3 regions of the Arthrobacter sp. 001422645 genome follow, and region 1 is predicted to be linked to each of the others. Evidence: riboswitches for the same ligand, from Rfam matches in the RefSeq annotation. Region 1 holds a riboswitch; each other region holds the start of a gene.

Evidence for each region. A riboswitch is a leader RNA that binds a small molecule or an ion and turns the genes downstream of it on or off. The one in region 1 is predicted to bind S-adenosylmethionine.
Region 2: it holds a riboswitch for S-adenosylmethionine, as region 1 does, so the genes downstream of both, AC6EUH_RS11955 (DUF1737 domain-containing protein) here and AC6EUH_RS05330 (bifunctional o-acetylhomoserine/o-acetylserine sulfhydrylase) in region 1, are expected to answer to the same signal.
Region 3: it holds a riboswitch for S-adenosylmethionine, as region 1 does, so the genes downstream of both, AC6EUH_RS00130 (aminotransferase class V-fold PLP-dependent enzyme) here and AC6EUH_RS05330 (bifunctional o-acetylhomoserine/o-acetylserine sulfhydrylase) in region 1, are expected to answer to the same signal.

What each region holds. Positions count from the first base shown of each region.
Region 1 covers NZ_JCBANT010000003.1:59,663-66,510, forward strand. The annotation lists gene AC6EUH_RS05300 (glycine C-acetyltransferase) at 1-569, shown strand, start outside; gene AC6EUH_RS05305 (NAD(P)/FAD-dependent oxidoreductase) at 652-1,776, shown strand; gene hutI (imidazolonepropionase) at 1,788-2,996, shown strand; gene AC6EUH_RS05315 (histidine phosphatase family protein) at 3,014-3,694, opposite strand; gene AC6EUH_RS05320 (CPBP family intramembrane glutamic endopeptidase) at 3,772-4,554, shown strand; gene AC6EUH_RS05325 (VOC family protein) at 4,735-5,373, opposite strand; SAM riboswitch class IV at 5,578-5,693, shown strand; gene AC6EUH_RS05330 (bifunctional o-acetylhomoserine/o-acetylserine sulfhydrylase) at 5,756-6,848, shown strand, end outside.
Region 2 covers NZ_JCBANT010000010.1:94,160-101,007, reverse strand. The annotation lists gene AC6EUH_RS11970 (glutamate--cysteine ligase) at 1-452, shown strand, start outside; gene AC6EUH_RS11965 (O-succinylhomoserine sulfhydrylase) at 449-1,657, opposite strand; gene AC6EUH_RS11960 (rhodanese-like domain-containing protein) at 1,658-2,077, opposite strand; gene AC6EUH_RS11955 (DUF1737 domain-containing protein) at 2,074-2,301, opposite strand; SAM riboswitch class IV at 2,396-2,510, opposite strand; gene AC6EUH_RS11950 (NtaA/DmoA family FMN-dependent monooxygenase) at 2,698-3,990, shown strand; gene AC6EUH_RS11945 (aromatic amino acid ammonia-lyase) at 3,995-5,644, shown strand; gene AC6EUH_RS11940 (PLP-dependent cysteine synthase family protein) at 5,604-6,626, shown strand.
Region 3 covers NZ_JCBANT010000001.1:24,752-31,599, reverse strand. The annotation lists gene AC6EUH_RS00150 (fluoride efflux transporter FluC) at 1-344, opposite strand, end outside; gene AC6EUH_RS00145 (fluoride efflux transporter FluC) at 341-769, opposite strand; gene AC6EUH_RS00140 (metal-dependent transcriptional regulator) at 770-1,483, opposite strand; gene AC6EUH_RS00135 (class I SAM-dependent methyltransferase) at 1,519-2,277, opposite strand; gene AC6EUH_RS00130 (aminotransferase class V-fold PLP-dependent enzyme) at 2,360-3,826, opposite strand; SAM riboswitch class IV at 3,861-3,974, opposite strand; gene AC6EUH_RS00125 (glutamyl-tRNA reductase) at 4,039-5,577, opposite strand; gene hisN (histidinol-phosphatase) at 5,682-6,494, opposite strand; gene rsgA (ribosome small subunit-dependent GTPase A) at 6,550-6,848, opposite strand, start outside.

The DNA of each region.
Region 1 (6,848 bases):
TGGTGGACGATTCCCACGCCGTCGGTTTCATGGGCGCCACCGGCGCGGGTACCCCCGAGCACGCCGGCGTCTCGGACCGCGTGGACATCTACACCGGCACCTTCGGCAAGGCCCTCGGCGGCGCCTCCGGCGGCTACGTGTCCGGCCGCCGCGAAGTCGTGGCCATGCTCCGCCAGAAGGCCCGCCCGTACCTGTTCTCCAACTCGCTGGCCCCCGCCATCGTTGCGGCCACGCTCAAGGCCCTGGACCTCGTGGAGAACTCCGGCGAACTGCGCAGCAAGCTTTTCGCCAACGCGGAGCTCTTCCGCAGCCGCATGTCCGAGGAAGGCTTCGAGCTGCTCCCGGGCGAGCACGCCATTGTCCCGGTTATGTTCGGCGACGCCGTCATGGCCGCCAAGGTGGCCGACGCCATGCTGCACCACGGCGTCTTCGTGACGGCGTTCAGCTACCCGGTGGTGCCCAAGGGGGCCGCCCGGATCCGCGTCCAGCTCTCCGCTGCGCACAGCGCCGAAGACGTGGAGGCCTGCGTCCAGGCCTTCGTGCGCAGCCGCGCCGCCGTCGCCGGCTAAGCGGAGCTTCAGCGGCTGCGAAGAACCGAGGTTGCGGCGCCACAAACGGCGCCGCAACCGTTCCGTCTGCAAGGATGGACCCATGTCAGCTAATTACGATGTCGTGATTGTCGGCGGCGGGATCGCCGGCCTGTCCCTTGCCTCAGCCCTGGCCGGAAAATGCAGCGTCGCGCTGGTGGAAGCCGAGCAGACCCTGGCGTACCACACCTCGGCGCGCTCGGCCCGGCAGTTGATCCCCAGCTACGGCCCGCCCGCGGTCCAGGAACTCACGCTCCGCACCCTCGAATTGATCGCCGCCCAGGATGCCGGCCGGCCCGCACCCGTGCTTACACCGCGCAGCTTTATGCTGATCGGCGACGACGCAGCCGTCCGGGAACAGGCCAGCGGCCACATGCGGCCGATCACCCACGCCGAGGCCCTGGCACTCTGCCCGGCCCTGCTCCCGGATTCCTTCGCCGCTGCCGGCCTGGACACCGGCTCCTTCGCCTGCAACGCGCCCCTGCTCCTCGAGGACCACCGCCGCCGCGCCGAAGCCGGCGGGGTGGACATCATCACCGGCGCCCGGGTGCACTCGGCCCAGCGCCTCGGCTCCGGCTGGGAACTCGGCGCCGGGCAGGAAGGCTTCCAGGCCGCCGTCGTGGTCAACGCCGCGGGCGCCTGGGCCGACGAACTTGCCGTGCTCAGCGGCGTCGAGAAGGTCCAGCTGCAGCCGTACCGGCGCACCGCGGCGATCGTCGACGTCGAACACCCCCTCCCGGAGAGCTGCCCCATGGTGGCGGCCGCCGACGACTCGTTCTATTTCCGGCGCGACGGCGAACAGGTCCTCATCTCGCCGTCGGAGCACGAACCGAGCGGGCCCGAGGACGCGCAGCCGCACCCCGGTGACGTCGAGGCGCTGATCGCCCGGCTCAACACCCTCACCACGTTCGGCATCCGTGGCGTCCGCACCGCCTGGACGGGGCTGCGGACGGAAGCGGCCGACGGTGTACCGGTAGTGGGGTTCGACGCCGAGGCCCCCGGATTCTTCTGGCTCGCCGGCCAGGGCGGCTATGGCTTCCAGACGTCCTCCGGCATCGCCGAACTGGCCGCGGACCTCATCCTTGCAGGCCAAGGCCCCTCGGCGGTTCCGGGCGGGGCCCAAGCGGCCGGTCCGGCATCCCGGACAGCGGAGGCGCTGGCGGCGACCCGCTGGTCCATCCGGCGCTGAAGAATGGACTCATGAGCACCCTCATTACCAATATTGCCGAGCTGATGACCCAGGACGCGGATCAGCGGGTCCTGAAGAACGCTGCGGTGGTGGTCGAGGGAGAACGGATCTCCTGGCTCGGCCCCGCGTCCGAAGCCCCGGCCGCCGACGACGCCGTCGACGCCGGCGGCCGCGCCCTGCTGCCGGGCTGGGTCGATTCGCACACGCACCTCATCTTCGCCGGGGACCGGACTGCGGAGTTCGAGGCCCGGATGGCGGGGGAGAGCTACAGCGCCGGCGGAATTGCCGTGACCACCGGCGCCACCCGGAGCACCAGCGACTTCGACCTCACCCGGCTCGCCATGGGCCGGGTGGCCGAGGCCGTCTCGCAGGGCACCACCTACCTCGAAACCAAGACCGGGTACGGCCTGGACGTGGAGAACGAGGCCCGCAGCGCCCGGATTGCCTCCACCGTCGCGGACGAGGTCACCTACCTCGGTGCGCACCTTGTGCCCGCCGGCGCGGACGCCGAGGAATACACGGAGCTGGTGTGCGGCCCCATGCTGGCCGCCGTCCGGCCGTTTGTGCGCTGGGCCGACGTCTTCTGCGAACGGGGGGCCTTCACCGAGGACCAGTCCCGGCGCGTGCTCCAGGCCTGCCGGGACGCCGGACTGGGCCTGCGCGTGCACGGCAACCAGCTCGGCGAGGGGCCCGGCGTGCGGCTCGCCGTGGAATACGGTGCGGCCAGCGTGGACCACGTCAACTACCTGTCCGCCGCCGACGTCGACGCCCTCGCGGCCAGCTGGTCCGGCTGGGACAGCGGCAGCGGCACCGGACGCGGCACCGTGGCCACGTGCCTGCCGGCCTGCGACCTGTCCACCCGCCAGCCGCTGGCGCCGGGCCGGGAACTGCTCGACGCCGGCGTGCAGCTCGCCCTGGCCTCCAACTGCAACCCGGGCACCTCCTACACCAGCTCGATGGCCTTCTGCGTCACCACCGCCGTGCTCCAGATGCACCTGAGCGTCCGCGAGGCCGTGCGCGCCGCAACCTACGGCGGTGCCTTGGCGCTCGGCCGGGAGACCGGGAACGACGCCGACGGCGAACGCGCGGTCGGCTCGATCGCCGTCGGACACCGCGCGGACCTCCATCTGCTCAACGCACCGTCAGCCACGCACCTGGCCTACCGGCCCGGCATCCCGCTGACCCACGCCGTCTGGCGGGCCGGGGTCCGCGCCCGCTGACCCACCCGTTTCGTTCGTTAGAAGAACATCGGCGGGGCGTCCAGCACCGTCTCATCGACGCGGCGGGCCTCCCACTGGCTAAACGGCTTGTCCAGCTCGTACTTGCCCTCCCCGGTGCGGTACAGGGTCCGGACCTCGGCATTCTCCGGATTGTTGAGGGACTCGAAGTACTCCACGGACCAGTGGAACCAGCGCATGCAGAACAGCCGCATGGTGAGCCCGTGGGTGACGAACAGCGCGTTCGGGGCGTAGCTCGGTTTCGACCAGTGCCGGTACAGGGTTTCCATGAAGGATGAGATCCGATCATACACATCGGATCCCGACTCGCCCTCCCGGAAGCGGTAGAAGAAGTGGCCATAGGCGTTCCGGAGTTCCTTCTGGTCCTCGATCTCACCGGCGATCTGGAAGTTGGCCCAGTCCTGCTCCCGCAGCCGCGGCTCCTCGATCACCCGCTCGACCAGGGGGCCGAGGTTGAGCGCCTCCAGGGTCTGGTAGGCCCGCAGGTACGGGGAGACATATACGCAGGCCTGCCGGCCGTCCAGCAGCCGCCGGACCTCCTCGCCGGCGGCCCGCGCCTGTTCCACGCCGAGTGCGGTCAGCGGAATCCGGTAATCGGGGACCCGGTTGTAGATCGAGGTGTCGGCGTTGGCGGCGGACTGGCCGTGCCGGATCATGATGATTTTCCCGGGCGCACTCATAAACCCCAAGCATAGGGCCCGGCGGTGTGGCGGCCCGGATTCAGGCAACTACCGGCAACTGCGGGCAAGATGGGACTATGTTGGTTCCCTCCCGCCGCCGGCTGCGGATTGAAATGTGGATTGTCCTGGGATTGTCCCTGGGCCAGTCGGCCGTGTATTCGGTGGTTCAGCTGCTGGACAAAATGACCAGGGCCCCGCTCGCGGAGGGGACTTCCACACTGAACCGCTCGCAAAGCAGCCGCGAGTACTTTGACCTCACCTACCAGCTGCTGGACATCATCTTCGCCCTGGTGCCCGTGGTCCTGGTGATCTACTTCCTGACCGAAAACCGGCCGTCCGGCCTGCCCGGGAGCAGCGGCCGCGGCATCACGGCCTTCCAGAGGCTCGGCCTCGATTTCGACCGGCCCGGCAGGGACCTGCTGCAGGCGTTCGGCCTGGCGGCGCTTATCGGAATCCCGTCGCTGGGCCTCTACGCCGCCGGCCGGGCGCTCGGCATCACGACGGCGATCATTCCCAGCGCGCTGGACGCGTACTGGTGGACAGTTCCCGTGCTGGTGCTCTCCGCGATCCGGCACGGGATCGTGGAGGAGGTGATCGTGGTGGGTTATCTCCTGGACCGGCTCGGGAAGCTCGGCTGGGCTACGCCCGCGGCGATCTTCGCCAGCGCCATGCTGCGCGGCAGCTACCACCTGTACCAGGGCTTTGGGCCGTTCATCGGCAACGCCATCATGGGCGTCATCTTCGCCGTGTTCTACACCAGGACCCGCCGGTTGATGCCGCTGGTGATCGCCCACGCCGTGCTGGACATTGTGGCGTTTGTCGGCTTCAGCCTCTTCGGCAGGGCCATCGGCCTGGGCTGAGCGTACACAAAACAACGCGGGTCACTTGTCACCCATCCGGAGCCCCTGGATGGACGCGATCTGACCCCGCGTTGCCTGTCACGGGCCGGCAACCCGTGCCGCTTAAAAGATTCGGCCGCCATCGGTGGGTGACGTCATTGGCACCCGCTGATGGCGGCCGAAGTGTGGGGCGGTGAAGGGTCAGATCGTGACGGCTCCGGAGGACGTCTCGAATGTGACCGAGAGGATGCCGGGTGTCCCGCGCGGAGCGAGCCAGTTCACGGCCACGTCTTCCAGCGGCTTCTCGACCGGGACACCGAGCCATTCGGTGACCCGCTCTGCCGAGCCTGCGATCGTGAGCGCGGACATCTTGACGTTGCTCTCGTAGGCCTTCGACGGGTGGAGTTCCGGGTCGCCTTCCCACTTGAGCATGTACGGAACCTGGGGATCGGCGATGAGCCCCAGGATGCCGATCTGCTTCCAGACGAGCTCGCGGCCGTCCGGGAACTTGCGGTTGCCGTTGACGGCGGCGCGGCCCAGCCGCTCCTCGAACGGGGCCAGGTCGTCAACCTCGACGCACCAGCCCATCCAGCCGCCGCCTGCTTCGGAGCGGGCACGGACGGCCTGGCCGAAGGGGGCCTTGTCGGATGCCGGGTGGTTCAGGACCTCCACGACCTCGACGTATTTGTGTCCCGCGAGCGGGATGATCATGTTGCGGGTCCCGAATCGGGGGTGTACTCCGCCCTTCACGGCTTCGACGCCGAGGGCAGACGCAATTCGTTCGGTGGTGGCAGCGAGGCCATCTTGTTCACAGGCGTAAGAGACGTGATCCATGCGCATGCCCTCATCTTGGCACTTTGTGATGCGGCTCTCAGCTTAGGCTGGCCTAACCGTGATGGGATGTCATTTTCGGCGAGCGCCGGAGGGGGACTTTTCCGCGTCCTGACGGGGAACCAAGGGCCCCGGCAGGACGCACCGGGCGCCTGGCTTCATCTTCGTCACAAAGCTATCCACGGCCCCGAACCGGTTCCTAGACTGAGGTCAGGTCATGAGTGCCAGCACACAGCCCCGGCTTGCTGGCCGGCAACCCTCGTATCGCGGTGGGGTGCCCCGGGTGAAGACCTGGCCGTCCGGCACCCGCCGGAAGGCAAGCGCGGCGCCAGTGTTAACCGGTCCATGGAGTTCCGGAGCTGGTGTGCCCAGACCCTTAAGGAGTCTCACGATGTCCAATGCCTGGTCCTTCGAAACCCGCCAGATCCACGCCGGACAGGAACCGGACGGCGCCACCGGCGCCCGGGCGCTCCCGATCTACCAGACGACGTCGTTCGTCTTTCCCAGCGCCGAAAGCGCCGCCAACCGCTTCGCCCTCGCCGAACTTGCCCCCATCTACACCCGGATTGGCAACCCCACGCAGGACGCCGTGGAGCAGCGGGTGGCCAGCCTGGAGGGCGGGCTCGCGGCGCTGCTCCTGAGTTCCGGACAGGCCGCGGAGACCTTCGCCATCCTCAATGTCGCCGAGGCCGGCGACCACGTGGTGGCCAGCCCCAGCCTGTACGGCGGCACCTACAACCTGCTGGCGCACACCCTGAAGAAGTTCGGCATCACGCTGACGTTCGTGGAGGACCCGGATAACCTGGCGCAGTGGCGCGACGCCGTGCAGCCCAACACCAAGCTGTTCTTTGGCGAAGTGGTCTCCAACCCGCGCCAGGACGTCCTGGATATTGAGGGCATCTCAAAGGTTGCGCACGAGGCCGGTGTCCCGCTCATCGTGGACAACACCCTCTCCACGCCGTACCTCATCCGTCCCATCGAGTGGGGTGCGGACATCGTGGTGCACTCCGCCACCAAGTACCTCGGCGGCCATGGCGCCGCGATCGCCGGCGTGATCGTGGACTCCGGCAACTTCGACTTCGGCGCGGATCCGGAGCGGTTCCCGGGCTTCAACACCCCGGACCCCACCTACAACGGGCTGGTCTACGCCCGGGACCTGGGCAAGGACGGCGCCCTGGGCGCCAACCTCTCCTACATCCTCAAGGCACGCGTGCAGCTCCTGCGCGACCTCGGCTCGGCAGTCTCGCCCTTCAACGCCTTCCTCATTGCCCAGGGCATCGAGACCCTGAGCCTGCGCGTGGAGCGGCACGTCGCCAACGCCACCAAGGTGGCCGAATGGCTCGAAGCCAGGGACGACGTCGAATCGGTCGCCTACGCGGGGCTGCCGTCGAGCCCCTGGTACGAGCGCGGCCGCAAGTACGGTCCCCGGGGGACCGGCGCCGTCGTGGCCTTCAATATCGGCGGGGGAGCGGAGGCCGGGAAGC
Region 2 (6,848 bases), on a different contig from region 1:
ACGTCTGCCTGCGGGCGGAGGACGCGGCGCTGATCGCCGTGCTGGTCCGCGCGCTCGTCGAGTCGGCGTCCCGCGAATGGAACGACGGCGTCGATCCCGCCCCCGTGCCGACGCTGCTGCTGCGGATGGCCGCCTGGCAGGCCAGCAACTGCGGTCTGCGCGGGGAACTGCTGGACTTCGGCACCTTTACCCCGGCCCCGGCCGCCGACGTGGTCCATGCCCTGGTGGACTTCGTGGCCCCCGTGCTGGCGGAGCAGGGCGAGCTGGACCTGGTCCGCGAGGGCGTCAGCCGGATCCTGGCGGAAGGAACGGGTTCGCAGCTGCAGCGGGAGCCGTTCCACGCAGGTGGGTTGGCCGCCGTCGTCGAACGCGCCGTCGAGGTGACCACGGAGGGAAGCGCGGCCGTGGAGGCTGACCAGGATTCGTCGCTGGGCGGGGCCAGCCGGGGCTAGACCTGCTTGAGCGCCTGGCCCAGGTCGCGGATCAGGTCCTCGATGTCCTCGAGTCCCACGGAGAGTCGCACTACACCGTCGCTGAGCCCGATCGCCGCGCGGCCCTCGGGCCCCATGGCGCGGTGTGTTGTGGTGGCGGGATGGGTGATGAGGGACTTCGAATCGCCCAGGTTGTTGGAGATATCGATGATCCGCAGGTCATCCAGCAGCGCGAACGCGGCCTCCTTCGCCGAACGTCCGGCTGACGGGGCGAGCTCGAAGGTCAGCACGGTCCCGCCGGCCTTCATCTGCCGTGCGGCCAGTCCGTACTGCGGATGGGACGGCAGCAGCGGGTACTTGACCCAGCCGATCGCGGGCTGCTCCTCGAGCCATTCCGCCAGCCGCAGCGCGGAGGCGGAGGAATGGTTGACGCGCAGGGCCATCGTCTCCAGGCCCTTGGTCAGCACCCACGCGTTGAACGCTGAGAGTGCCGGGCCGGTGTGGCGCATGAGCTGCTTGACCGGGCCGTCGATGAATTCCTTGGTGCCCAGGATCGCGCCGCCGAGCACACGGCCTTGGCCGTCGATGTGCTTGGTGCCGGAGTAGACCACCACGTCCGCGCCGAGCTCCCCGCAGCGCTGCAGCAGTGGGGTGGCAAAGACGTTGTCGACGACGACCGTTGCCCCGGCGGCGTGCGCCAGTTCGCTGACGGCGGCGATGTCCACGATTTCCTGCATCGGGTTCGACGGCGACTCGAAGAACACCGCCGTCGTGGGTTCCGACAGCGCAGAGCGCCACTGCTCCAGGTCCGGGCCGTCCACAAACACCGTCTCCACGCCCCAGCGGGGAAGGATCTCGTTGAGGATCACGAAGCACGAGCCGAACAGCGAGCGGGCCGCGACAACACGGTCGCCGGCGGCCAGGAGGGCGCCGAGGGCGGTGAAGACGGCGGACATGCCCGAGGCGGTGGCGAAGCAGGCCTCCGTGCCTTCGAGCAGCCGGAGCCGTTCCTGGAACGTGGCCACCGAGGGGTTGCCGTAGCGGGAGTAAACGAAGCGCTCGTCCTCGCCGGTGAAGGCGCGCTCCGCGGCGGCTGCGGATTCGTAGACGAAGCCGGAGTTCAGGAAGACCGGCTCGGACGTTTCCTGGAAGCCGGTGCGGTCGAGTCCGCCGCGGACGGCCTGGGTGTCGGCGCTCCAGCCGGCGGCATCAGGGTTGAAGGTCACTTAGTGCCTTCCGGGGTTGGTGGGCAGGCCGCGGTTCTTCCAGCCGTTGACAGTGCGGTCACCGTGGCGGTCCGGCTCGCCCTCGAAGCCCTCCAGGACGTTGTAGGACGTGAAGCCGGCGTCCGTCGCGGCGATCGCGGCGGCGATGGACCGGGCGCCGGAACGGCACAGGAAAACCAGCTCGGTGCCTTCGCCGTCGGGGGTCTGCTGTTTCAGCTGCTCGATGAACCGCGCATTGGGGAGGCCGCCGGCAAGGTTCCACTGGATGAAGAGCGGAGCGTTCGGCCTGGTGCCGGCAGCTGCGGTGTCCGGGATGCCGATGTGGGCCCATTCGCCTTCGGTGCGGACGTCCACCAGGATGGCGCCGTCCTCCAGCTTGGCCCAGGCTTCCTGCGGGTTGAGGTCCCCGGCGTAGCTCACGCGTGGCCCTCGCCGTCGAACTCAAGGTCATCCACGGCATTGGCGACGGCGGCATCGGCGCTGGCAACCGCGGCCGGCAGCACCACGGCTTGGGCCACGATGACGTTGATGCCGTTGTACGTGGCGGACGGGTTCCCGTGCAGCACATAACCCTCGGCGAGGGCGGCCGAGACCCGCTCGCAGAAGGCCCGGTCATCGGGGCCGGTAAACAGGCGGTAGGCCAGTTTCTCTTCGGCGGCGCCGGGGACGGCGGGGGCTGTGGTGGGTGCTGTATCGGGGACAGCGGGGGCGGACGCGTCAGGCACGACGGATCTCCTTCTTTCACGCTTGCAGCTCGAATTTTCGATGTGCCGAGTATTCACCTGAGGCACCCCGCCGCGAAAGGGAGGGTTGCCGACCGGCCAGTCAGGGCTTGGCGCCGGTTCTCATTACTCACCAAAAACGTAACACCCGCGACGCCGGCAGGCACCGCCGCGCACGTCATGTTAAGTAACGGAATCCGCCGGACCGCAGGGACCCAATCGGCGCTCCCGGGAGGATAATGACGGGAGATGCAGTCCCTTAACCCCGGATGAAATCAGGTGGCCGTGAACGCGTCGGATGCCCCTACAGCCAGCCCCATGCTGCATTTCGGCTGGTTCGTGGGCCACGGCTTCGGTGTGCAGGGCTGGGGTACCCCCGGTTACGGGATCGGCTACGACTGGAGGAAGCCGGCGCTGTACCAGGACGCGGTGCGGGCCTTTGAACGCTCCGGGCTGGACCTGTTCATCATCGAGGATTCCCTCACCGTCCCGGACACCTACGGCGGGAGCGCGGAAGTTTCCCTGGCCCAGGCGTCCTTCGCGCCGAAACACGATCCGCTGGCCCTCGTGCCGTACCTGTTCTGCGCCACGAGGCATCTGGGCATCGTGCCGACCATCAGCGCCTCCTTCTACCCGCCGTTCACCGCGGCGCGGCTGCTTGCCACGCTGCAGCACTTCTCCCACCAGCAGCTGGGTTGGAACGTGGTGACCTCCGGCAGCGACCTCGCCGCGCAGAACTACGGCCTTGACCAGCAAATCGAACACGACCGGCGCTATGAGAAGGCCGAGGAATTCGTGGACGTGGTGCGGCGGCTCTGGCGCAGCTGGGAACCGGACGCGATCCGTGAGGACACCGAAGACGGCGTTTTCGCGGACCACACTAAGGTCCACCCGATCAACTACGACGGCGAGTTCTTCAAGGTCCGCGGGCCGCTGAACACCGCACCGCTGCCGGAGGAACCCGTGCTGGTGCAGGCGGGCGCCTCCCCGCGGGGCAAGGCCTTCGCCGGGGGCAACGCCGACGTCGCGATTGCGCTGGCACGGGGAGCGGACGGGATGAGGGCGTACCGGAACTCCATCCGGGCGGAAGCCGCCGCCGCAGGCCGGAACCCCGACGACGTTAAGGTGCTGTTTGTCCTCAAACCCACGGTGGTGGGCACGCAGGCGGAAGCGGAGGACCTGAGGGCCCGGCGCAGGGAACTCACACAGCGGGACATCGACAGCCAGCTCAACTCCATCTCCTATCTCTCCGTCATCGACTTCAAGCAGTTCGACCTGGACGCCCCGCTGCCGGAACTCCACACCAACAGCAACCAGGGCACCCTCGACCACTTCACCAAGGCCGGGCCGCCGGGCTCCACACTGCGCCAGCTCCTCCAGGCCCGCAGCGGCGGCGCCGGGGACAGCATCATCGGCACCGCCGAGGAGATCGCGGATTACCTCGAGGGCACCGGTTCGCAGGTGGGCGGCGACGGCTTCCTCTTCTCCGGGTTCGTGGATCCCGTGACCGTCCACGGCGTCCTGGACCGGCTGACCCCCGTGCTGCGCCGCCGCGGGCTGTTGCGGACCAGCTACGGCGACGGGTTCCGGCGGAACCTGCTGGATTTCTAGCGCCATGCACGCCGCGGCAGCAACCTTCCTCATCGGCACGGCCCGGCTGCACGCCCGGGAGGTCGCAGCGGCTGCCGCGGACCCTTCGGTCCTTGTGGTCCTGAGCGAACAGGCCCTCGAAGTGCTGGGCCGCTCGCGGGAAGTGGTCCAGCGGGCCATCGAGTCCGGCCACAAGGTGTATGGCCTCAATACGTTGCTGGGGTCCGGCCGCGACACTGCCGTGGCCGAGGAATCGATCCTCGCCTACCAGGTCCAGGTGGTCCGCTACCACGACAGCGGCGTCGGAGGGATGCTGGACGCCGCCGAAGCGCGCGCCACAGTCCTCGCCCGGCTGATCGGCTTCAGCCGCGGAGGCTCGGGGGTGCGCCCCGAGACGGCCCGCTTCTACGCCCGGCTGCTCAATCGCGGCGTGCTTCCCGCCATTCCGCGCGACGGCTCCGTGGGATCCTCGGACCTGACCCAGCTCGCCGCCGTCGCCGCCGTCGCCATCGGCGAGGGGCGGGTTCTCTCTCCGGACGGGCCGCCCGTCCCCGGCGGCCAGGCGCTCGCCGCCGCCGGACTGGAGCCGCTGACCCTGGCGCCGGGGGAGGCCCTGGCGCTCGTCAGCGCCAACTCCTACTCGATCGGCGTGGGTGCGCTCCTGCTGGGGCGTCTCCTGGGCCTGGCGGACCTGGCAGACACCGCGCTGGCGCTCTCCCTGGAGGCCACCGCGCGGTACGACGGCGGCGGGAACCTCAGCCCCTTCTCCGCGGCCGTGCAGGCGGCCAAGGCCGTCGACGGCCAGGCCGTGTCCGCCGGCAACGTCCGCCGGCTGGTTCGCGGCGGATGGCTGGAGCAGGACGGCCGTGACGTCTCGGTGCAGGACGCCCTGTCCTTCCGGGCCGCGCCGCAGACCCATGGCGCCTACCGCTGGCAGCTCAGCGCGCTCGAGGAAGCCCTCGAAGTGGAACTCAACGGACAAGGCGACAATCCGTTGACCGACCTGGCCTCCGGGCGGATGGTGTCCGGCGGGAACTTCCAGCCCATGCAGCTGGCCCTGGCTTTTGAGGCCCTCCGGGTGGGCCTGGCCCACCTCGGCATCAGCAGCGAACGCCGGATCGCCAAGCTCTATCCGCCGCAGCGCCGGATCCGTCAGCAGCACCTTGCCGCGGCGAGGGACGGAACGGCCCTGGAACGCGAGCAACTGCCGGGTCTGCTGTGGTACTCGGCCGCCGGGCTGCTGGCCGAGCTGAAGACCCTCGCGGCGCCGGCCACGCTGGGGGCGCCCACCCTGTCCGCCGACGTGGAGGACCATTCCACCCTGGCGCCGTTGGCCCTGCAGCAGCTGGAACGCTCGGCGGAGGCGGCCGAGAAGCTCTTCACCATCGAGGCGCTGACCGCGGCCTACCTGCTGTCCCGGGCGGGTGCGGGGGGCGGCGGCGCCGCGGGTGACGGCGCGGTGGAGCCGGCGACGCGTCCGCTCGGGGCTGGGACCGGTGCGGTCCAGGCTCGCCTGGCCAGGGTCCTGGCCCACGGCGCGGACAGCGGCCTGCCGGCGTCGGAACTGCTGGACGCGGCGCGCGGCGCTCTGCGTTCGGCGCTCGCGGAACCAGCTGCCGGGGAGGAGAGACGCCATGACGGGGAAGCACACGGTAGCGGAACTGCTGCCCAATGATGCGGACGCCGTCCTGGCCCAGGTGGGGAACACCCCGTTGGTGCGGCTGAGGGCCGTCGCCGGCGGCCTGGCCAGCGCGGTCTACGTCAAACTCGAATCGGACAACCCGGGCGGGTCGATCAAGGACCGGACGGCCCTGAGTATGATCCGGGCCGCCGAGCGCAGCGGCGCACTGCAGCCCGGCGCCACAATCGTGGAGAGCACCTCCGGGAACACCGGAATCGGGCTGGCCCTGATCGGGGCGCTGACCGGGCACCCGGTGGTGGTGGTGACGGGCGACTCGATTTCCGCCGAGAAGCTCGCGGCCCTGCACCGCTACGGCGCCCGCGTGGTGGTGACGGACTGGGATGCGCCGTCCGGATCGCCGGAAAACGCGAGGTCGGTGGCGGCGCGGATTACCGCGGAGACGCCCGGTGCGTGGCGGCCGCTGCAGTTCGACAACCCGGCCAACCCGCAGGCCCACTACGACGCCACGGCGCCGGAGATCTGGGCGCAGACCGGCGGCACGGTCACGCACTTCGTGGCCGGAGTCGGCACCGGCGGGACCATCAGCGGCACCGGCCGCTTCCTCAAGGAACGATCGGCCGGACAGGTGGAAGTCATCGCGGCCGATCCCTTCGGTTCGGTGTACAGCGGCGGGCATGCGGGACCGATCCTGGTGGACGGGGTGGGGAACACCTGGCCCGAAGCCGACTGGCCCAAGGTCTTTGACCGCGCCGCGGTGGACCGTTTCCTGCGCATCCCCAACGACGAGGTGTACACCACCGCACACCGGCTGCTGGACGCGGAGGGCCTGTCCCTGGGCCCGTCCTCCGGACTCGCGGTGGCCGCCGCACTCCGCGTGGCACTCGCAGCACCGCGCGGCTCGGTGGTGGTGGCCATAGCCCCCGACGCCGGAAGCAACTACGTGAGCAAGGCCTTCAATCCTGTCTGGCTGGCCGAAAACCACATCCATCTCTCCGGAGCAGCCCGCGACGAGTAATCGCAGGGAATTGCGGCAGGAATAGCGCGCTCCGGGTAGTCGAATTAATCAATGCGAGTACTACCCGCCCACGTATTGAATTCAGAACCAGAAAGTTTCGAGTAACGCCTACTCGGGCCTACTGATAGGCGACTCGACTTTACTGAAGAGCAAGTCCAAGGTCTCCAGAAAGTCTCACATGCCACGCAACATGCCGGGGGGGGTAATCGCGCTGTGCAACAT
Region 3 (6,848 bases), on a different contig from region 1:
GCCGCGGCCAGGCCTGCGGTGAGGTTGGCGGCGATGTTGAGGACGGCGGCGCGGTAGCGCGTCTCACTCACCAGCCGCACGGTGGCGGTGGTCCAGGAGCTGAAGGTGGTCAGGCCGCCCGCCAATCCGGTCGCGAGAGCGGTCTGCCATTCGGCGCCCAGCCCCAGCCGGGCTGTCAGCCCCACTGCGGCGCCGATGATGAAAGAGCCGGCGACATTGACCGCGAGCGTCGCCCAGGGCCAGTGCGGATGGCGTCCCGGGTGGTGCGCAAACCAGGAGTCGACGGCGAAGCGCAACAGGGCGCCCGCGACGCCGAAGGCTCCCACCAGCACGGCGGTGATCACGATGCCCCGCCGGCCACGTCCGCGAGGGTTTTGCCGGTCTTCCACCCGGCGGCCGCGGCGCCGAGGCCCAGGACCAGAGAGAGCGCAAGATAGGCCAGCCAGCTGGCATGGAAGCCGCCGCGGATCTGCTGGTCAATGGTGAACACCACCGCGGAGAAGGTCGTGAAGGAGCCCAACAGCCCGGGGCCAAGGCCGGCGCGCAGCCAGAAGGCGGTCTTGGGCCGTGCGATCCAGATTGTGGTGAGGGTCGCGAGGACAAAACTTCCGACGACGTTAATCACCAGGGTGGTCCAGGGGACGCTGCCCGCGGTCTCGGGGAACACCACCCCGGCCCCGTAGCGCAGTTCCGTCCCGATCAGCCCGCCGACGGCGACCGCCGCCCACGCCCGCCAGCCCGGCAGTCCAGCCGGCAGTGCAGTCCGCATTCAGCGCAGCTCCAGACTGCAGCCGGGATGGACCGCCTCGCTGTGGACCCAGAGTGCGGAGGCGACTTCCTCGGGGAGGTCGAACTCGCGCCGGGCCGTCCCGGAACCGATGCGCACCATCAGGGCGCCACCGAAGGGCTTCCGGCCCAGCACCTCGACGTCGGCGTCCAGCGCGATTTCCTCGGCGGAAAGGTAGCGCAGCAGCTCGGGGTTTTCGTCGCTGATGCGGGTGATCAGGCCGGTGTGGCCGTCATCGAGTTCGCTCATCCGGTGAGCCGCGGGCATCTGGACTGAACCATCCGCGGCCGGGATTGGATCGCCGTGCGGATCCCTCGCCGGGTTCCCGAGCTTCGCTGCCATCCGTTCGATGAAGGTGTCCGAGACGGCATGCTCCAGGAGTTCGGCTTCGTCGTGGACCTCGTCCCAGCGGTAGCCGAGCTCCCGCACGAGGAACGTTTCAATGAGCCGGTGCCGCCGCACCATGGACAGTGCCAGCCGGACGCCGTCGGACGTCAGCGTGATGGCGCTGTAGGGCTGGTGGTCAACCAGGCCCTGGTCCTTGAGCTTGCGGACCATCTCGGAGACCGAGGAGTTCGCGACGCCGAGGCGCTGGGCCAGCTGCGTGGAGGTGATGGGCTTGTCCTGCCACTCCGTGAAGGAGTAGATGACCTTGACGTAGTCCTCGATCGAGGAGGAGGGCAGACTGGTCTTCACAGCCTCAAGCCTACCGTCAGGCGGCGCCGGCGGTGTCAGGCCCTGACTGCCCGCCAGCTCTGTGTCAGGTAGGGGAGCGGGAGGAGCTCGCGGGGGTCGTGGCCCAGATGTTCGTGGAGGTACCAGTCGAGGTTGCCCAGCACCTTGGCGCGGGTGGCCTCGCCGGCCGCCAGGTAGTAGCTGCGGGACTTTGTCAGCTCCATGATGTCGGCGGTGCGCACCGGATCTTCCCATCGGGTGAGGTGGCTCTCCAGGCCGGCGAATTCCGGGCCCACCGGCGGAGTGAAGTGCGGTTTGTGGACATCGCCGGCGTGCATGATGCGCGAGAGCCGGTGCACCCACGGAACGGAGGTGTCCAGCTGGTTCCAGACCAGCCCCAGGACACCGTGGGGGCGGAGGATCCTGGCGATCTCCGTGCTGGCCGGGACCGGATCGCACCAGTGCCACGCCTGGGCGACGGTGACGAGGTCGAAAGCCCCGGCGGGAAGTCCCGTGTGCTCCGCGGTACCCTCGACGGCGGTGACGTCCGGGAGCGTCCTGCGCAGCTGCTCCAGCATGTCTGTGGACGGGTCCACCGCCACCGTGTGCAGGCCGCGTCCGGCCAGCAGCGCCGTGAACTTGCCCGTTCCGGCACCGAGGTCCGCGGCATCCTTGGCGCCGGCGGGAATCAGCCAGTCGGCGGAATCGCCGGGGTAGCCCGGGCGGACGCGTTCGTAGTGTTCCCCGCCGTCCCGGAAGCTCTGCCCGAGCTCCTGGCGGCGTTCCTGATGCAGTTTGGGGCCACCGCGCGCCACGTGCGATCTCCTTCGGCAGGTCCGGATGGGTACCTTTCGAATTTACCGCACGCGGCAGGGGCCGCGGCTCCTCACCGCAGAGTCAGTCCAGGGTGCAGGGGGCCGCGCCCGCGGTGCCGGGCGTGTTGGGTGCCCAGTGCGGGTAGGTGCGGGTGTCGTTGGACGGGACCCAGCGTCCCGCGTCCACCACATAGTCCCAGCCCAGGCCGGTCTGGCGTAGCTGCTGGAGTGCGGTGAGCAGCCGCTTGGCGTCCTCCAGCCGGGAACCCAGGCCGAAGCTTGCCCGCAGCGAACCGGAAGGCAGACCGAGCCGCCGGAGCAGGGGGTGCGCGCAGAAGCGGCCGTCGCGCAGCCCGATGCCGTGTTCGGCCGACAGGTACGCCGCGACCAGGCCCGCGTCGTAGCCCTCGAGGGAGAAATTGACGACGCCGATCGTGCCGGTGCCAGCACCGCCCCCCGGCCCCTCGACTGTTGGAGCGTCGAAAGAAGCACTGTCCGAGAAGATCTGGTGCACGGTCACGCCGTCGATCCGGGCGAGGCCCTCGACCAGGAAGGACCGGATGGCGTTTTCGTGCGCGTGCCACTGGTCCACGTCAAGATCGGCGATCACTTGGGTGGCCCGGGCCAGGGTGGCCGCGCCGAGGACATTGGGCGAGCCGCCTTCGTGCCGGGCGGGCCCGGTGGTCCAGCTGACCGTGTCGATCCGGGCGTCCTGCACGGCTCCGCCGCCGGCCAGGTGCGGCGTGCCGGCGTCGAGCCAGTCCGGACGGCCCACCAGCACCCCGGCGCCGAAAGGTGCGTAGAGCTTGTGCCCGGAGAAGGCGAGGTAGTCGACGTCGTCCGCGGCGATGTCGATCCGCCGGTGCGGCGCCAGCTGGGCGGCGTCGACGACGATCCGGGCGCCGTATTCGTGGGCCAGGGCTGCCAGTGCCCGGATCGGCAGGACCTCACCGGTGACGTTGGAGGCGCCGGTGACGGCGAGCAGGCTGACGCCGCCGTGGGCGAGTTCCCCACGGAGGAGGTCCAGCGTGCCGGCGAGGGTGGGTGCGGCAATGACACTGCGGTGCGGCACGCCCTGCCACGGCAGGAGATTGGCGTGGTGTTCGATGTCGAGGTAGAGCACGTCGCCGCTGTGCACGCCGTCGACGACGGGCAGGCAGCCGGCCAGCAGGTTCAGGGAATCCGTGGTGTTGCGGGTGAAGATCACCGCGTCGTCCGGGCGGCCGCCCACGAAATCGCGGACAATAGTGCGCGCATTCTCGTAAACGGACGTGCTGATCTGGGAAGCGTAGCCGGCCCCGCGGTGGACGCTGGCGTAGAACGGCAGGATTTCGTTGAGGTAGGCCGAAACGACGGAGAGCGCGGGGGCCGAGGCGCCGTAGTCCAGGTTCGCGTAGCGGATGTGGCCGCCCTGGATGAGCGGCGCCTGGATCTCGGCGCCCGTCACTGCGGCCAGCGGCCGGCGGGCGATGGCGGACCGTGTCTCGGGGCCGGCCTGGGCGTCGGCGGCGTGGCGTTCGGTGGTGGCGGGAATGGTGGCAGTCGTCATGGGACCTCGCTCGAAAAGGACCCCACATGCCGGGGATCCGCGCTTGCCGGGTCCGTTCCGGACCGGCCAGGTCGTCACCCGGGGCACCCCGCCGCGAAAGGAGGGTTGCCGGCCAGCAAACCGGGGTTTCGCGCTGGCACTCGTGACCTGCTTCGAGCCTAGGACATTCCCCGTTCCGGCGGAAAGGAGCCGGCTGAATGTGAAGCTGTTTGTTACGCGCGGCAGGTCGCGGCGGGAGCAGCGATCCCGGCTGGCGGCCGCATCAGGAGCTGGAAGGTTGAACAGCTTCCGGGGCATCCGGCGCCCGGGCCGCGGGTTCCGCCGCAGACCGGAGCGGCTGGTTCGGGCGCCGTTTCTTCAGTCGCTTCGGCGGGCACACGGGCCGGCCCGGCCGGGTTCCCGCTCACAGCGGTTCTCCGGCTGTCGGCCTGGACGCTGAGGCCGAACAGCGCCTCGAGCGCTGCGGTGTAGTCGTCTTGCCGGCCGAGGGCGGCGAGCTCCCGGGCGCGGACCGTCGGGGTATGGAGCAGGCGCCGGAGCAGGTGCCGGAGGGCGAGGTTGACGTCGTCAGCCGAGGCGACCCGGCCACGCTGTTTGCCGACGCGTTCCATTTCGCTGCGGAGGACCTGATGGAGGTGCTCGCGCAGGGCCACGACGGCCGAGTCCACGGCGCGGACCGCATCCTGTTCCTCGAAGCGGACGGCCGCCTGCCGGACCAGGGCGCGGGCGTGGCGCAGCGCTTCGGCGTCGGCCGGGGGAGCAGCGAGGTGGACTGATTCCAGCGTGATGAGCTCCACTCCCGGCAGTTCCGCCACCTGCGGGTCGAAATCATGGCTGGGCGCCAGGTCAATGACGGTGAGCGGACGGTCCGCACCCACACGCCAGCGCGCGAGGGCGGCAGCATCGATGCGGGCCCCTGAACCGCTGCAGCCAATGACAAGGTCAGCCCCGGCAACGGCTGCCGGCAGCTGCCGGGCGGAGACGGCGCGGCCTCCCCGGGCTGCCACGAAAGCATCCGCGCGGCCGGAGTGGGAGAAGACCGAGATGTCGGAATATCTGCGGGTTTTCAGCAGCTCCACCACACACCCGGCGTAAGCACCGGTACCGAGGAGAACGGCCGACGTTCCGGCGGCGGCAAGGTCCAGGGCAACAGCAGCGATGGATCTGCCGGCGCTGCCGAGCGCGGTCTGTGCCCCCACGTCCTTGGCCGTTCGGGACGCGGCCTGGAACAGCCTGCCCAGCCGCCCGCTGGCGGTTCCGGCGGCCTGTGCGTCGGCGAGGGCTCGGCGGACCTGGCCTGCGACTTCACGCTCACCCACCACTACCGAATCCAGGCCGGCGGCAACGGCGAAGAGATGTTCGACGGCGGCGGCTCCCCGGAGCTCCTCGAAAAGGGCCGCCAGATGGATCATCGGCAGCCCGGAGCAGAGGACGACCGCATCGAGGATGTCCCCGCGCGCGGCGTCGAGGCCCGCCAGGGACGGGAGCTCGCAATAGATTTCGAACCGGTTGCAGGTGGACAGGACTACGGATGCGGAGATGCGCGCCCCGTCGGAGACAAGACCGGAGACAAGACCGGAGACAGGACCGGAGACAGGCTCGGAAACAAGGTGCGGCGCAAGTCGGGCGGACGCGCTATGCAGGGCGGCGGCGGATTCCGGGCCCAGGTCCCGGTATTTCGCCACGAGCACCAGCAGTATGGGGCCGGTCCCGGCAGTGCCACGATTCGAGGCGTGAAGTGCGTTAGACAAGGCTGCTCTCCTCCCAAAAAGATGCCCTACCCTAGAGGCCGCCGTCGGGCCGCCGTCTTGGACAGAATTGTGCAGGGAGGTTGGGGAATCCTTGGGAACAGTTGCTAGAGCAGGTCGTCCAGCCCCGGGTTGAGCCGTTTGAGGACCTCGGAGTGCAGGATGGAGTTGGTGGCCAGGGCGTTCCCGCCGAAGGGGCCGTCCTCACCTTCCAGGGACGTGAAGCGCCCGCCGGCCTCGGTGACGATCGGCACCAGCGCCGCCATGTCGTAGAGGTTCAGTTCGGGCTCGCAGGCGATGTCGACGGCGCCTTCGGCCACGAGGCAGTAGGACCAGAAGTCCCCGTAGGCGCGGGTGCGCCAGACTTCCTCGGTCAGGCCCAGGAACTCATCGAGGTTGCCGCGCTGCTTCCAGCCGCCCAGGCTGGAGTAGGACAGCGAGGCGTCCGAGAGTTCGGAGATGTTGGACACCTTCAGACGGGTGGCGGCCGCCAGCGAACGGCCCGTGTAGGCCCCGGCGCCCTTGGCGGCCCACCAGCGCTTGCCCAGCGCGGGGGCGCTTACGACGCCGACCACAGGCTCGCCTTCGTCGACGAGGGCGATCAGCGTGGCCCAGACGGGGACGCCTCGGACGAAGTTTTTGGTCCCGTCAATGGGATCGATGATCCATCGGCGGGAGCCGTGGCCGGAACTGCCAAACTCCTCGCCGAGCACGGCGTCGCGCGGACGGGAGCGGGACAGCTGGCCGCGGATAGCTTCCTCGGCCGACTTGTCGGCGTCGGTCACCGGCGTCAGGTCCGGCTTCGTCTCGATCCGAAGGTCGAGCGCCTTGAAGCGGCTCATGGTCTGGGAATCTACGGAATCTGCCAGTACATGGGCAAGGCGCAGGTCATCGTTGTAGCTTGAAGCGGGTTGACTCATGGTTCCAAACTACCGTCAAAGCGTGCGGGGGAGCGGTAGGCGGCACCGCGGCCGGCTACGAGACGGTGCCCAGTTCCTTGACGTCCTGGGCTTCCATCCGCGGGTCCGTCCCCAGCAGGCGGCGGAGGGATGCGAGCCGGGCCGGGCCGGATTCGCCTGCATGGCCGGCGGCCACCCAGGCGTCCACGCCGCAGTTGACGGCGCTGGAATCATGCTTGCAGCCCCGCTCGCAGTTGTCGGTGCCCGGCTCGAGGTCCGGGAAGGACCGCAGGATCCGGTCAGGGTCCACGTGGGCCAGTCCGAAGGATCGGATGCCCGGGGTGTCGATGATCCAGCTGCCCGAGGGCGCATCGT